DNA from 3 places in the Rhodococcus artemisiae genome. Region 2 is predicted to be linked to each of the others. Evidence: predicted binding sites of a transcription regulator. Region 2 holds the regulator's gene; each other region holds the start of a gene.
The links. Region 2 encodes LexA, which represses DNA repair genes until DNA is damaged. Its sites were predicted from a motif close to CGAACANNTGTTCG; they were not measured.
Positions count from the first base shown of each region.

Region 1: Q7514_RS25125 (DUF222 domain-containing protein) is a predicted target of LexA. The motif match lies at 1,923-1,936, and genes of this name have one in related genera.
Region 3: Q7514_RS12180 (HNH endonuclease signature motif containing protein) is a predicted target of LexA. The motif match lies at 2,273-2,286, and genes of this name have one in related genera.

Region 1 covers NZ_JAUTXY010000014.1:153,655-157,812, reverse strand. The annotation lists gene Q7514_RS25135 (histidine phosphatase family protein) at 1-563, shown strand, start outside; gene Q7514_RS25130 (HNH endonuclease signature motif containing protein) at 657-1,283, opposite strand; gene Q7514_RS25125 (DUF222 domain-containing protein) at 1,172-1,879, opposite strand; gene Q7514_RS25120 (pseudouridine-5'-phosphate glycosidase) at 1,988-2,902, opposite strand; gene Q7514_RS25115 (maleylpyruvate isomerase family mycothiol-dependent enzyme) at 2,922-3,482, opposite strand; gene Q7514_RS25110 (helix-turn-helix domain-containing protein) at 3,519-4,158, shown strand, end outside.
Region 2 covers NZ_JAUTXY010000001.1:469,328-473,485, forward strand. The annotation lists gene hrpA (ATP-dependent RNA helicase HrpA) at 1-509, shown strand, start outside; gene nrdR (transcriptional regulator NrdR) at 536-1,012, opposite strand; gene Q7514_RS02325 (hypothetical protein) at 1,203-1,568, opposite strand; gene lexA (transcriptional repressor LexA) at 1,756-2,466, shown strand; gene Q7514_RS02335 (acyl-CoA dehydrogenase family protein) at 2,593-3,735, opposite strand; gene Q7514_RS02340 (uracil-xanthine permease family protein) at 3,842-4,158, opposite strand, start outside.
Region 3 covers NZ_JAUTXY010000004.1:452,840-456,997, reverse strand. The annotation lists gene Q7514_RS12195 (FAD-dependent oxidoreductase) at 1-335, opposite strand, end outside; partial or broken gene Q7514_RS12190 (amino acid ABC transporter ATP-binding protein) at 353-847, opposite strand; gene Q7514_RS12185 (amino acid ABC transporter permease) at 844-1,815, opposite strand; SAM riboswitch class I at 2,017-2,109, opposite strand; gene Q7514_RS12180 (HNH endonuclease signature motif containing protein) at 2,330-3,562, shown strand; gene Q7514_RS12175 (SDR family NAD(P)-dependent oxidoreductase) at 3,641-4,158, opposite strand, start outside.

The DNA of each region.
Region 1 (4,158 bases), on a different contig from region 2:
GCTGGTACGACTCCGCACTCACCCCTCGCGGAGTGATCCATGCGCGCGCGATCGCTGCACGACTGCGGGAACTCATTCCTACCGGTTCGGTTCCGGTTCTCTACACGTCGGACCTCGCCCGTGCGACCGAGACCGCCCGCCCCCTCTCAGATGTTTTCGACGTCGAACCCGTCCTTCTTCCGGACCTACGCGAGAAGTCCTACGGCGTTGCGGGTGGGCGCCCGCAGGCGTGGCTTGACACCTATTTCGTCCCTCCACCTCCCGCCGGAGAACGCCTGGATCACGACGAGGGAATCGAAGGCGCGGAAACCAAGCTCGAGTGGGTCTCTCGCGTCTACCGGGCTATGGATCGAATCACTTCCGACAGCGAGGAACATCGCATTGTCGTCACCCACGGCGGTTCGCTCAGCTGGGTCGTTGCGGCCTGGCAGCGACTTCCGATCAGCGCGTGCGCGCATGTGGCCTATCGCGCCGCTCCGGGCAGCATCACGGTGCTCGAGCAAGACGACGTCTTCCACAACCGCACGCTGCGCACCCTCGGGGATCTCGGCCACATTCTTTGATCCCGGTTCGTGGATGGGCCGATTGCGGCGGTCACCGTGACCAGGGCACACGTGCCCTGGTGACGGTGGCTGTCTTGATGTTTTATTGTGGACCTAGGACACCAGATCCGGCCGGTTCCCCGGAATCGGCGTACGGAACAAGTCCACACTCGCGGGCGGAATGAACTGCGGCCGAAGATGTTCGGTCAACTCGACTTCCCAGTCGGTGTGATGCATCAACCGATGATGATGTCCGCACAACATCACGAGGTTGTCGAGGTCGGTGTCACCGCCGTCGACCCAATGCCGCAGATGATGGGCGTCTGCCCACGCTGGTGGTGTCGAACCCCCGGGGAAGGCGCATCCGCCGTCGCGCACAGTCAACGCTCGACGTTGCGCCGTCGTCGCAGTCCGGTACGTCCGCCCGTGCGCCAGCGGCACGCCGTGTTCGTCGAGCAGGATCCTGGTGACCTGGCAATCACACGCGAGCATCCGCGCGGCATCGAGCGACAGCGGCCCGGCCCACGACTCGGTCGCGTACCCCTGCTCGGGGCTGTTCGCGAAGAGTTCTTTGATGGCGGTGTTCTCGGTCGGATCTGTGATCGACGCGGTGACCGTCACATGCGGTTTCACACCGCCTTCGACGGGGACGAGACCGGCGGCGTCGACGCACTGCAGAAGCTGATCGAAGGCGTCGGCGTTGCGCCGCGAGGCCGGCCGATCGTCTTTGACACCACCCACCTCGGGCCTCGGTGCCGCCAACGGGAAAGCAGATGCCGTAGTCGCGCTCCGGTGACCGCGTCGAAGTCGCCTTTGAGCACGACCCGGCCGTGCAGGGTGGTCGAGACGAACAACTCGTTGCGCGACGAGTCTTCACCCGGTGGTGGCCCGTCGCCGGTGCTGTAGAGGTGCTCGAGCCTGCGGATCAGGGCTCGGACGGTGGTTTTGGTGGCGACCTTCTCGCTGGCGTGGTCGATGAGGATGGTGCGGGCTCGGTCGAACTCGCAGGGGTTCATGGTGCGGGGGTAGTGCTGGCAGAAGTAGGCGATCCGGCGGGCTTTCTCCGAGTCGAGCAGGCCGGATGAATACGCTGTGCGGACTTCCGGTTCGAGCCGCAGCAGGCGGGCGAGTGTCTCGATGCGGTGGCATTCACCGATCTCGAGGTTCGTTGCGGCGGCGAGCCAGTGTGCGGGGCTGCGGTAGCCGTGTTCTTCGACGGTGTCGCGTTCGAACATCGCGATCATCAGGTCTACCCGGTGTACCTGGAGGGTGTGGATCTCGGCGGAGACGGCGAGTGTCTCGGCCATGAGTTGTGTGTCGTTGAGTTCCCCACCCATGATCAGATTCTATCGAACTTACATTCGATGATCAAGAGATATTGGAATACATGTTCGACACAGAACGGGAGTGTGCCGGCAGTCGACACACACAGTGAGCGCCTTCGGTCACGATGCACTCACGAGGGCTGTCGCGATCTCCGCCGACACCTGCACGTTCCCCAGATACACTGCAACGTTCGTGTCGAGGGTGGCACCATCTGTGCCGCGGTGCATGTGGTCGAGCAGGAACGGCGTCAGATCCTTACCCCGGACACCCGCGGCCGCCGCTTCCTGCTCCGCGTCGGCAAGCACTCGATCGTGCAGGGCAGGATCGACCTGTTTGTCGGCAGCGACCGGATTCGCGATGAGGACCGCGGACCTCAATGCAAGATCGTCACGGGCACGGGCCACCATCGCCGCGGCCTCCGGTGAATCCACCGCATCGACCGTGCATCCGCTGTCGCGCACGTAGAAGCCTGGGAAGCAGGTGGTGCGATATCCCAGCACGATCACACCGAGCGTTTCGAGCCGTTCGAGTGTGGCAGGCACGTCGAGGATGGACTTCACTCCCGCGCTGACGATCAGGATCGGAATCGACGACAGAGCAACAAGATCCGCACTCTCGTCGAACGTCGTCGCCGCGCCGCGGTGGACACCGCCGAGACCGCCGGTCGCGAACACCTCGATCCCCGCACGCTGCGCGAGCAGCGCTGTCGACGCCACCGTCGTCCCGCCGTGCGAACCCTTCGCCGCTGCGACGGGCAGGTCGCGAATCCCGGTCTTGACCGTCCCCGAATCCGCGGCCTCGATCAACTCGATCTGATCGCGCGACAAGCCCACGGTGGGGACACCTGCGACCACGCCTGTCGTCGCGGGCGTGACGCCCGCTTCTCGCAACAAACGTTCGGCCGCGAACGCCACCTCGAGGTTGCGCGGCCGCGTCAGTCCGTGCGTGAAGATCGTCGATTCGAGCGCCACCACAGGCCGGCCGGCCGAGACGGCAGCACGCACCTCGTCGGCAACGACGATCCGTTCGGTCATACACCGACGATATGCGCCATCACTCGCCTCGACGTCCCAAACGCGCCAGGACCCGTGCCTGCCGATCGCCAGAGCCGGCTTCCACACCAGGCTTGCAGACACTGTCCATGTAGAGGGAGTCGCCGAAGCTGTCGGCACCGGCTTCGATCCGGTCGAGTTCGGCATCGGTGTAGTTCACGGGGATCCCGGCACCCTGCGCGATATCCCACCGATGCACGAGCAGATCCCAGATATAGAACTGCTCGAACGTCGATCCGAGCGTCGTCGGGCCGAAGTATCCCTCGTACGGGGTGGCGACGAGCTCGGTGTCGGTCAGCAGCGCGGCAACTCGAGCGGTGTGCTCGCGCCACCCCGCCGCGGGGTCGTCGAGGTCGGGGCGCTCACCGACGTCGAGGCCGCGACCGGCCAGGAACTCACGTTGGGTGTCGACGATGTGCGCGACCACGTCGCGCGTCGTCCAGCCGTCACAGGGCGACGGCCGGTCCCACGAACCGGACTCGACAGCCCCGATGACCGCGGTCAGTGGCGTGTTCGCCGCTTCGTGTCGGAGTGCTGTTGTATTGATGGACGTTGTACTCATGACTTGACGATATTCCCGCGTGAGGATCCGTTATTGATGAAACCCGACACCGACGACGGGCCGGAACGACAGCCGATCGAACGTGCCCACCTGAACGACCCGACCGACACCTCCAGCAAGGTCTTCCGGTATCCGGCCGCACCCGAGCTCGCGGCGTTGATGCGTCGGTACTGGATTCCGGTGTGGTCGGTGCCCGCGGGCAGGGAGTCCGTCCAGCGGGTTCTGCAATACCCCGTATGCCTGGCGGTTGTCGCGAAGGATTACGCACGCTTCTACGGCATCACGTCGGGCTTGTCCCGCACCACTCTCGTCGGCGACGGATGGGCGGCCGGGGTGATGTTCACCCCGGCCGCCGGCCATCTCCTCACGCATACACCTGTCGCGGCCTTCACCGACCGTTTCGTCGACCTCTCCGAGGTGTTCGGTGAAGACGGGACTCAGCTTGCCGGCAGCATTCGTGCGGTGATGGACTCCGATCCCCGCTCGCCCGAATCGCATCGCTCCGCGATGGATCTGTTCGACGACATGCTGCGGCCGCTTGCGTCGATCGACGACGAAGGACGCTTGATCAACGAGGTGGTGGCGTACGTCGAGGACAATCCCGATGTCCTACGCGTCGAACAGGTACGAAACGAGTTCGGATTGTCGGAGCGGGCGCTGCAGCGGCTTGTGCACC
Region 2 (4,158 bases):
CGGTACGGTCACCCGAGGAATTCGAGGCGCTAGCCGCGGTCGTACGCAGCGAACTTCCCCGGCGCGTCGCGCACCTGCTGAAATCGGTGGTCCCGGCACTGAGCAAGGCTCATGAGGTCGGCGTGCTGCTCGATCGGGTTCGCGACGAGGCTGCTGACGACGTCCGAGAGCAACTGTCCTCGTTGCTCTTCGCCGGGTTCGTCACAGACCTGGGCACTCGTCGCCTGGCCGACCTTCCACGGTATCTCGCTGCCGCCGCCCAGCGCCTCGAAGCGCTGCCGGCAAGTGCGAATCGCGACGCGCAGGCCATGGACATCCTCGATCGGGTGTACGCGGCCTACGACAAGCTACTCACACGGTTACCCGAGGAACGCCGAACCGCGCGCGACGTCGTGGACGTCTACTGGATGATCGAGGAACTTCGCGTGAGCCTGTTCGCCCAGGGAATGGGCACGCGGGGTCCGGTGTCGGAGAAACGGGTACTCAAGGCCATCGATTCGATCCGCTGACGAGGCAGACCCCGAGTCCGGCCAGGTCAGTCCATGTCGGCGGCGACATCGCGGGTGCGTTGGTGTTCGCGCAACTCGGTGATCTCGCGTTCGAAATCCTCGGCGGAGCTGAACGACCGGTATACCGAGGCGAATCGGAGGTAGGCGACCTCGTCGAGGTCGCGCAGCGGTCCGAGTATCGCAAGCCCCACCTCGTGGCTGGGAACCTCCGGTGCCCCCTTGGCGCGCACAGCGTCTTCGACCTGTTGCGCAAGCTTGTTCAGGGCGTCGTTGTCGACATCACGTCCTTGGCAGGCGCGCGCGACGCCGCGCACGACCTTCTCTCTGCTGAAGGGCTCGGTCACGCCGCTGCGCTTGACAACGGACAGCACGGCGGCCTCGACCGTGGTGAATCGGCGACCGCACTCCGGGCAGGCCCGACGGCGGCGAATCGCGGCGCCCTCGTCGGCTTCGCGCGAATCGACGACCCTCGAGTCGGGGTGCCGGCAATACGGGCAGTACATGTCGATTCCTTCGTCGCTGCCGTGATGGCCGCGACGTCGCCGACGAAACGATGCCGTGTTCGTAGGATCGATCTCGCCCGGGGGCAGGGTCGTCCCGACGCGACCACACGGGGTGGTGTGACTGACAGATTCAGACAATACCCGCACGTGTGGTGTGCTCTTCGAGTCCGGGTGGGTCTTCACCGCACCGTCATCTACCACCGGTGACCGCTTCCCCTGCCCCAGCGGGCGACGCTGCGTCGGTCACGACCGGTATCGAGTGAGCGGCTTCCGCTACGACCTGGCTCGTACGGATATGCGCGATGCACAGGATCGCCGTGACCGCGACGGCCGTGAACACCACCGTGGCGAGCACCTGCCACAGCGCGTGCCCGTGGCCGGCGCGGACAGCGGGCGGGTGAGCGCAGGACGTCCCCGCGTACCGCACCGGGTATCGATGGTCGCCTCCCGCCCACAGTGGTGATGCAGCCGGCGCGATCTCGATCGTGCCGATCGGCGCGGTGGTCCGGAATTCCGTCAACAGTGCTGTGCCCATCGGATCCTCCGTGGCAGTCATGGGTCGATAGGTTCGCCCACACATTCGAACGAATACCTGTTCGAAGTTTCTATCACGCGGAGGTGATCCGCGTCGCTGGTTTGTTCGAAACAATCTCGAACAGATGTTTGATATACCGCACGGATCCGGTTAGATTCGAGAGATCACACGCAACACATCAGAAACTCGACGCACGGAGGTCACGACCATGACGGACGCCAGCTCCGCGACCAGCCGGCCGAAGAAGTCGTCCGGCACCGACGGCACGGCGCTCACCGAGCGTCAACGCCGCGTCCTCGAGGTAATTCGCACATCGGTCGCCGAAAGGGGATACCCGCCGAGCATCCGAGAGATCGGAGACGCGGTCGGCCTCAACAGCACGTCCTCGGTCGCACACCAGCTACGCACGCTCGAGCGCAAGGGTCTGCTGCGCCGCGACCCCAATCGCCCCCGCGCGGTGGACGTACGAGGATTCGACGATCCGCAGGTAGCCTCCGACGTCGTCGGCGAGGTGATCCCGGCGGTCCCCTCCGACGACATCCCGTCGGCCGCACTCGTTCCCGTGGTCGGACGGATCGCAGCGGGCGGCCCGATCCTCGCGGAGGAGGCCATCGAGAACGTCTTCCCGCTGCCCCGCGAGGTCGTGGGCCAGGGGTCGTTGTTCCTACTGAAGGTTGTCGGTGAATCGATGATCAACGCGGCGATCTGCGACGGCGACTGGGTCGTGGTTCGCCAGCAGAATGTAGCCGAGAGCGGCGACATCGTCGCAGCCATGCTCGACGGCGAGGCCACGGTCAAGACGTTCAAGCGGGTGAAGAACGATGTCTGGCTGATGCCGCACAACCCGATGTTCGAACCGATCCCCGGTAACGACGCCGTCATTCTCGGCAAAGTGGTCACGGTCATCCGCAAGCTCTGACCCGCGCATTCGGCCGCACACCAGGGGCGGTTCCTACCCATTCCGACACGCCGAGGCCGGTGTGGGTCCATCTCGGTGGACCCACACCGGCCTCGCGCTGTGCATCTGCGATCAACCGCGCGTCGATCAGATGTCCAGACCGCGGCCGATGACCTCCTTCATGATCTCGTTGGTACCGCCGTAGATCTTCTGGACCCGAGAATCGAGGTACGCCTTGGCAATCGGGTACTCACGCATGTATCCGTAGCCGCCGTGCAATTGGAGGCAGCGGTCGATGAGCTCGACCTGCTTGTCCGTGGTCCAGTACTTGGCCATCGCTGCTTCCTGCACAGTGAGGGCACCGGCATTGAGCAGCTCGACGCACTTGTCCACGAACACTCGAGCAAGCAGAGCTTCCGTCGACAGCTCGGCGAGCTCGAATCGGCTGTTCTGGAACCGTCCGATCGGCTTACCGAATGCCTTCCGATCGCGGCAGTACTGGATTGTATCCTCGAGAACCTGCTCCATCGCTGCGGCCGCGACCACAGCGATCGAGAGCCTCTCCTGCGGAAGATTCTGCATCAGGTAGATGAACCCCAGGCCCTCTTCGCCGAGCATATTGGCGGCGGGGACACGCACCTCGTCGAAGCTCAGCTCGGCGGTATCCTGCGCATCGAGACCGATCTTGTCGAGGTTGCGGCCACGCTCGAAGCCGGGCATACCGCGTTCGACGACGAGTAGGGAGAATCCCTGTGCCCCCTTCTCCGGGTCGGTGCAGGCAACCACGATCACCAGGTCGGCGTTGATCCCGTTGGTGATGAACGTCTTGGATCCACTCAGGACCCAATCGTCACCGTCGCGAACCGCGCGGGTCTTGATGCCTTGGAGATCGCTGCCGGTACCGGGCTCGGTCATCGCGATCGCCGTGATGATCTCGCCCGAGCAGAATCCGGGGAGCCACCGCTTCTTCTGCTCCTGGTTCGCGAGATTCAGCAGGTACGGTGCCACGACGTCGTTGTGCAACATGAAACCGACCCCGCTGTATCCACCGCGGGTGGTCTCCTCCGTCAGGACGACGTTGTAGCGGAAATCGTCGACGCCGCCGCCACCGAACTCTTCGGGCACCGCCATTCCCAGGAAGCCTTGGGCGCCCGCCTTCTTCCACACCTCACGATCGACGATCTTGTCCTTCTCCCACTGCTCGTGGAAGGGTGCCACCTCCTGTTCGAGGAACTTCCGGTACGACTCACGGAACAGGTCGTGTTCGGGCTCGAAAAGGGTGCGTTCCATCTGCGCTCCTGTCAGTGACGACGTGGACATACCCACGGTATGCACGCGGCCTGACCGTGACGCTGACAGGAGCGAGCGGATTTTGTGACCGCGACAACCTCGATCGTCAGCGGCGCAGATCAGCCAATCGACGAAGGATCGGGTATGCCACGAGGATTCCCATCGAACCCCATGCGATCCCGCCGAGCTCGACCGATCCGATAGAGAGCGTCAGGTCGCCGATACCTGCAACAAGTGCAGCCGCCACGACCGTGAGATTCACCGGGTCGGTGAAGTCGATCTTCGCATCCATCCAGATCCGCACGCCCAGAAGTCCGATCAACCCGTACAGGACGAGCGTGGCACCGCCCAGAACGCCGTCGGGCACTGTGAACACGAGTGCCCCGAATTTCGGGGAGAACGCCAGAATCACCGCGGTCACTG
Region 3 (4,158 bases), on a different contig from region 2:
GCTTCCTCTCGGGTTCCGAATCGGAACAGTTCCGGTGCGACGGCAGTGCCGTCGGCCGGTCCTGCAACGAGTTCGCCGACTGCGGGTGCGAACTTGGCGCGCACCACGTCGCGGTCGGTGACGACTTCGATTCCGTCGGGGACGGGACGCAGTCCGCGCACTGCGACACCGAAGCGGACGTCGGCGCCGGCGAGGGCTGCGGCGTGCTGCAATGCGACGACGGATCGGTCGGCGTGGAGTCGTCCTGCATTGCGGTGATGCACGACCGCGGTATCGAATCGGACACCGGGCCAGCGTTTTCCGGCGTCGGACGGATCGAGGAGCTCGTGATCGATCCCGACGGCCCCGAGCGCACGCGTTGCTGTTGGCCGCCGGACAACTGCCTGGGGTAGTCGTGGATCTTGTCTCCCACACCGACGCGTTCGAGCAGTTCGCGGGCTTCGGCTTCGACCACGGCGCGTCTGCGTTTCTGCGCGGAGAGCGGTGCTTCGATGACATTCTCGAGTGCGGTGAGGTGGGGAAAGAGATTGAAGTTCTGGAATACGAACCCGATCCGGGACCGTTGCCGGAGGACGTCGCGGGTGCGCAGTTCATGCAACTTGTCGCCGCGACGGCGGTAGCCGACGAGCTCCCCGTCGATGCGGATGGTGCCGCGGTCGACCTTCTCGAGGTGATTGAGGGTGCGCAGCAGCGTGGACTTCCCGGACCCTGACGGGCCGAGGATCACCATCACCTCACCCTTGCGGACCTGCAGATCCACGCCCGCGAGCACCTCGAGCGACCCGAAGGATTTATGGACGCCTCGCACGTCGACGGCGTATTCGCTCTGCTGTTCGGTGGCGGTCATCGGGTTGCTCCTCGGGGTGCACCGACACCGGTGTCTCGGATCTCGCGGTACTGTGCGACCGCTTTCTGCCACGGGGTGAGAGGCAAGGCGCGGGCCGAGCCGCGCGCGTAGTGCCGCTCGATGTAGTACTGCACGATGGACAGCACCGTGGTGAGGACGATGTACCAGACGGTCGCGACCATGAGCAGCGGCACGACCCTGCCGTTGCGGCCGAAAATAACCTGTACCTGGTAGAACAGCTCGGCGATCGCCATCGTCGACACGATCGATGTGCCCTTGAACAGGCTGATGACCTCGTTGGCTGCGTTCGGCAGGATCGAGCGCATCGCTTGCGGCAGCACGATCCGGAAGAACTGGCGCAGCCGCGGGATGCCGAGTGCGTTGGCCGCTTCGATCTGCCCGTGGTCGACGGAGATGATGCCGGCACGAATGATCTCCGCCGAGTACGCAGCCTGGTGGAGTGCAAGGCCTATCACGGCGGCTGTGAAACCCGAGATCACTCCCGAGACCTGGAATTCGAAGAATCCGGGTCCGAACGGGATTCCGACAGACAGGGTTTGGTAGAGGTACGCGATGTTGAACCAGAAGAGCAGCTGGACGATCAGTGGGATGGACCGGAACGCCCAGATGTAGGTCCACGAAATGACCTGCAGTACTGGATTGTTCGACAATCTGCTGGCCGCCAGGAGCACACCGAGCGCGAATCCGACGACGGTCCCCCACAGGGTGAGCTTGATCGTCATCCACAGGGCCGAGAGGACCGACCCCGCGGTGAAGTACTGAGCGAAGGTCGGCCAGTCCCAGCCGGGGTTGGTCGCGAGACCGTGAATGAACTGTGCAACGACGATCAGAACCGCGGCGCTGGTCACCCATCTCCATGGGTGCCGGGTGCGGGCCACCGACAAGTCTGCGTCGTCTATGCGTTCCGGGGCCGAGTCGGTGGTACGGATATCGGTCGGCGCGCTCACGCCGACCTCCTGCGAACAGGAGACATCGAAACATGCCTTTCACGGGAGACAAGGAGACGGTATTCCGCAACCGGTTTCGGTGGCGGCACTTCGCAACAGCGTTGTCGGTGTCGTTCAGCAACAGCGTGATGATGCGCCGCGGCACAGATCGATGTGCCTGCGGCGCCACGAAGCGCGTTCGATACTGCTAGTCATCTCCGACCTCCATCGGTCCCGGCGGTAGCACCCGCACCCGAAAGCGGGGGGTTGCTGCGACGTCATTGAGCCAGGTCTCTCGGTCGCTCTGGATGGCGCCTCGAACTGTAAGGCCATTCGGACATGTGGTCAATAGTTGAGCCTGTTGAAGTCGACTGAATTATGTTGGTACACAATTAGAATCACTCTGATCTGAATTCTCCGCTGGCCGGAGGACTCCACCGCGCCGCCGAGCTGGAACCGAGACCACCACCGCCAATATCGATTGTATGTTCGAGTGAGTCTTGCAAATCGAATGCTAGTTCGATAGAATCTGATCATGGGTGGGGAACTCTGGAAACTCGACAACAAGCAACTCATGGCCGAGACACTCGCCGTGTCCGCCGAAATCCACACCATGCAGGTGCAACGAGTGGATCTGATGATCGCGATGTACGAACGCGACACCGTCGAAGACCACGGCTACCGCAGCCCCGCACACTGGCTCGCCGCCGCAACGAACCTCGAACTCGGCGAATGCCACCGCATCGAATCCCTGGCTCGTCTACTGCGACTGGAACCGGAAGTACGTGAGGCATACAGCTCCGGGCTGGTGGCTGCGGACAAAGCCCGCCAGATCGCCTACTTCTGCCAGCACTACCCCCGCACCATGAACCCCTGCGACTTCGAGAAAGCCCGCACCATCCTCATCGACCACGCCAGCGAGAAGGTCGCCACCAAAACCACCGTCCGAGCCCTGATCCGCCGACTCGAGCACCTCTACGGCACCGACGACGGACCACCACCCGGTGAAGACACCACCCGCAACGAACTGTTCGTCTCCACCACTCTGCACGGGCGAGTGGCGATCAAAGGAGAATTCGACGCCGTCACCGGCGCACGCCTGCGGCATCTGCTCTCACCGCTGTCGGCACCGAGACCCGAAACGAACGGCATCAAAGACGACCGGCCGGCCTCGCGGCGCACCGCCGACGCCTTCGAGCAACTTCTGCAGTGCATCGAAGCCGCCGGTCTCGTGCCCGTCGAAGGCGGTGTGAAACCGCACGTGACGGTCACCGCGTCGATCACGGATCTGACGAAGAACACCGCCGTGAGAGAACTCTTCGCGCACTCCCCGGAACAGGGATACGCGACCGAACCCTGGGCCGGACCACTGTCGATCGACACCGCACGGATGCTCGCGTGCGACTGCCAGGTCACCCGGCTCCTGCTCGACGAACACGGCGTCCCGCTGGCGCACGGGCGGACGCACCGTTCCGCGACGACGGCGCAACGGCGAGCGTTGACTGTCCGCGACGGCGGATGCGCCTTCCCAGGGTGCAGTACCCCGCCGGCCTGGGCGGATGCCCACCACATTCACCACTGGGTCGACGGCGGTGATACCGACCTCGACAACCTGGTGATGCTCTGCGGACATCACCACCGGTTGATGCACCACACCGAGTGGGAAGTCGAGATGACCGAAGCGCGTCGGCCGCAGTTCGTTCCACCTGCGAGTGTGGATCTGTTCCGGAAGCCGATTCCGGGGAACAGGCCGGATCTGGTCGTCTAGCTACACAACAGAACACAAAGACAGCCACCGTCACCAGTGCGCACCCGCGCCCTGGGGCCGGTGGCTGTGTGCGTCCGCCTACTTGGCGGCGGTGTTGAGTGAGCGCGTGGCCTCGGCCATCACACGAACGGCTTCGTTCCGCGTCAGCGTCGAGAAATACTGCTCCGACTGCTGCAGCTGCTCCCCCACAAGACACGTCGGCCCTTTGTCGAGATTCTCGAGAGCGCGCGCCACGGTGTCCTCGGGGCTCGTCGCGCCTGGAACCGGCGTGTCGAGGCTCTCGATCTGCCCCATTTCGAGCATCAGCCGACGCAATGCCGGGGTATCCGTTCGGCTGAGCACCAGCGACAACACGTCCACACCTTCAGGATTGAATTCGGCCCATAGGCTCTCACCCATCACGAGGTCGAAAGCCTTCGATGCGGAGTAGGCCGCCATGTTCGAACAGCCACGCAGACCTGATCCGGACGTCACGAGGATGATGCCACCCCTGCCTCGCTCGACCATGGCCGCTCCGAAGTGATGCGCCAACGCCATAGAGGTGACGCAATTGCGCTGAACCATCGCGAGTGCGGACTCGACGGAACGTGAGAGGA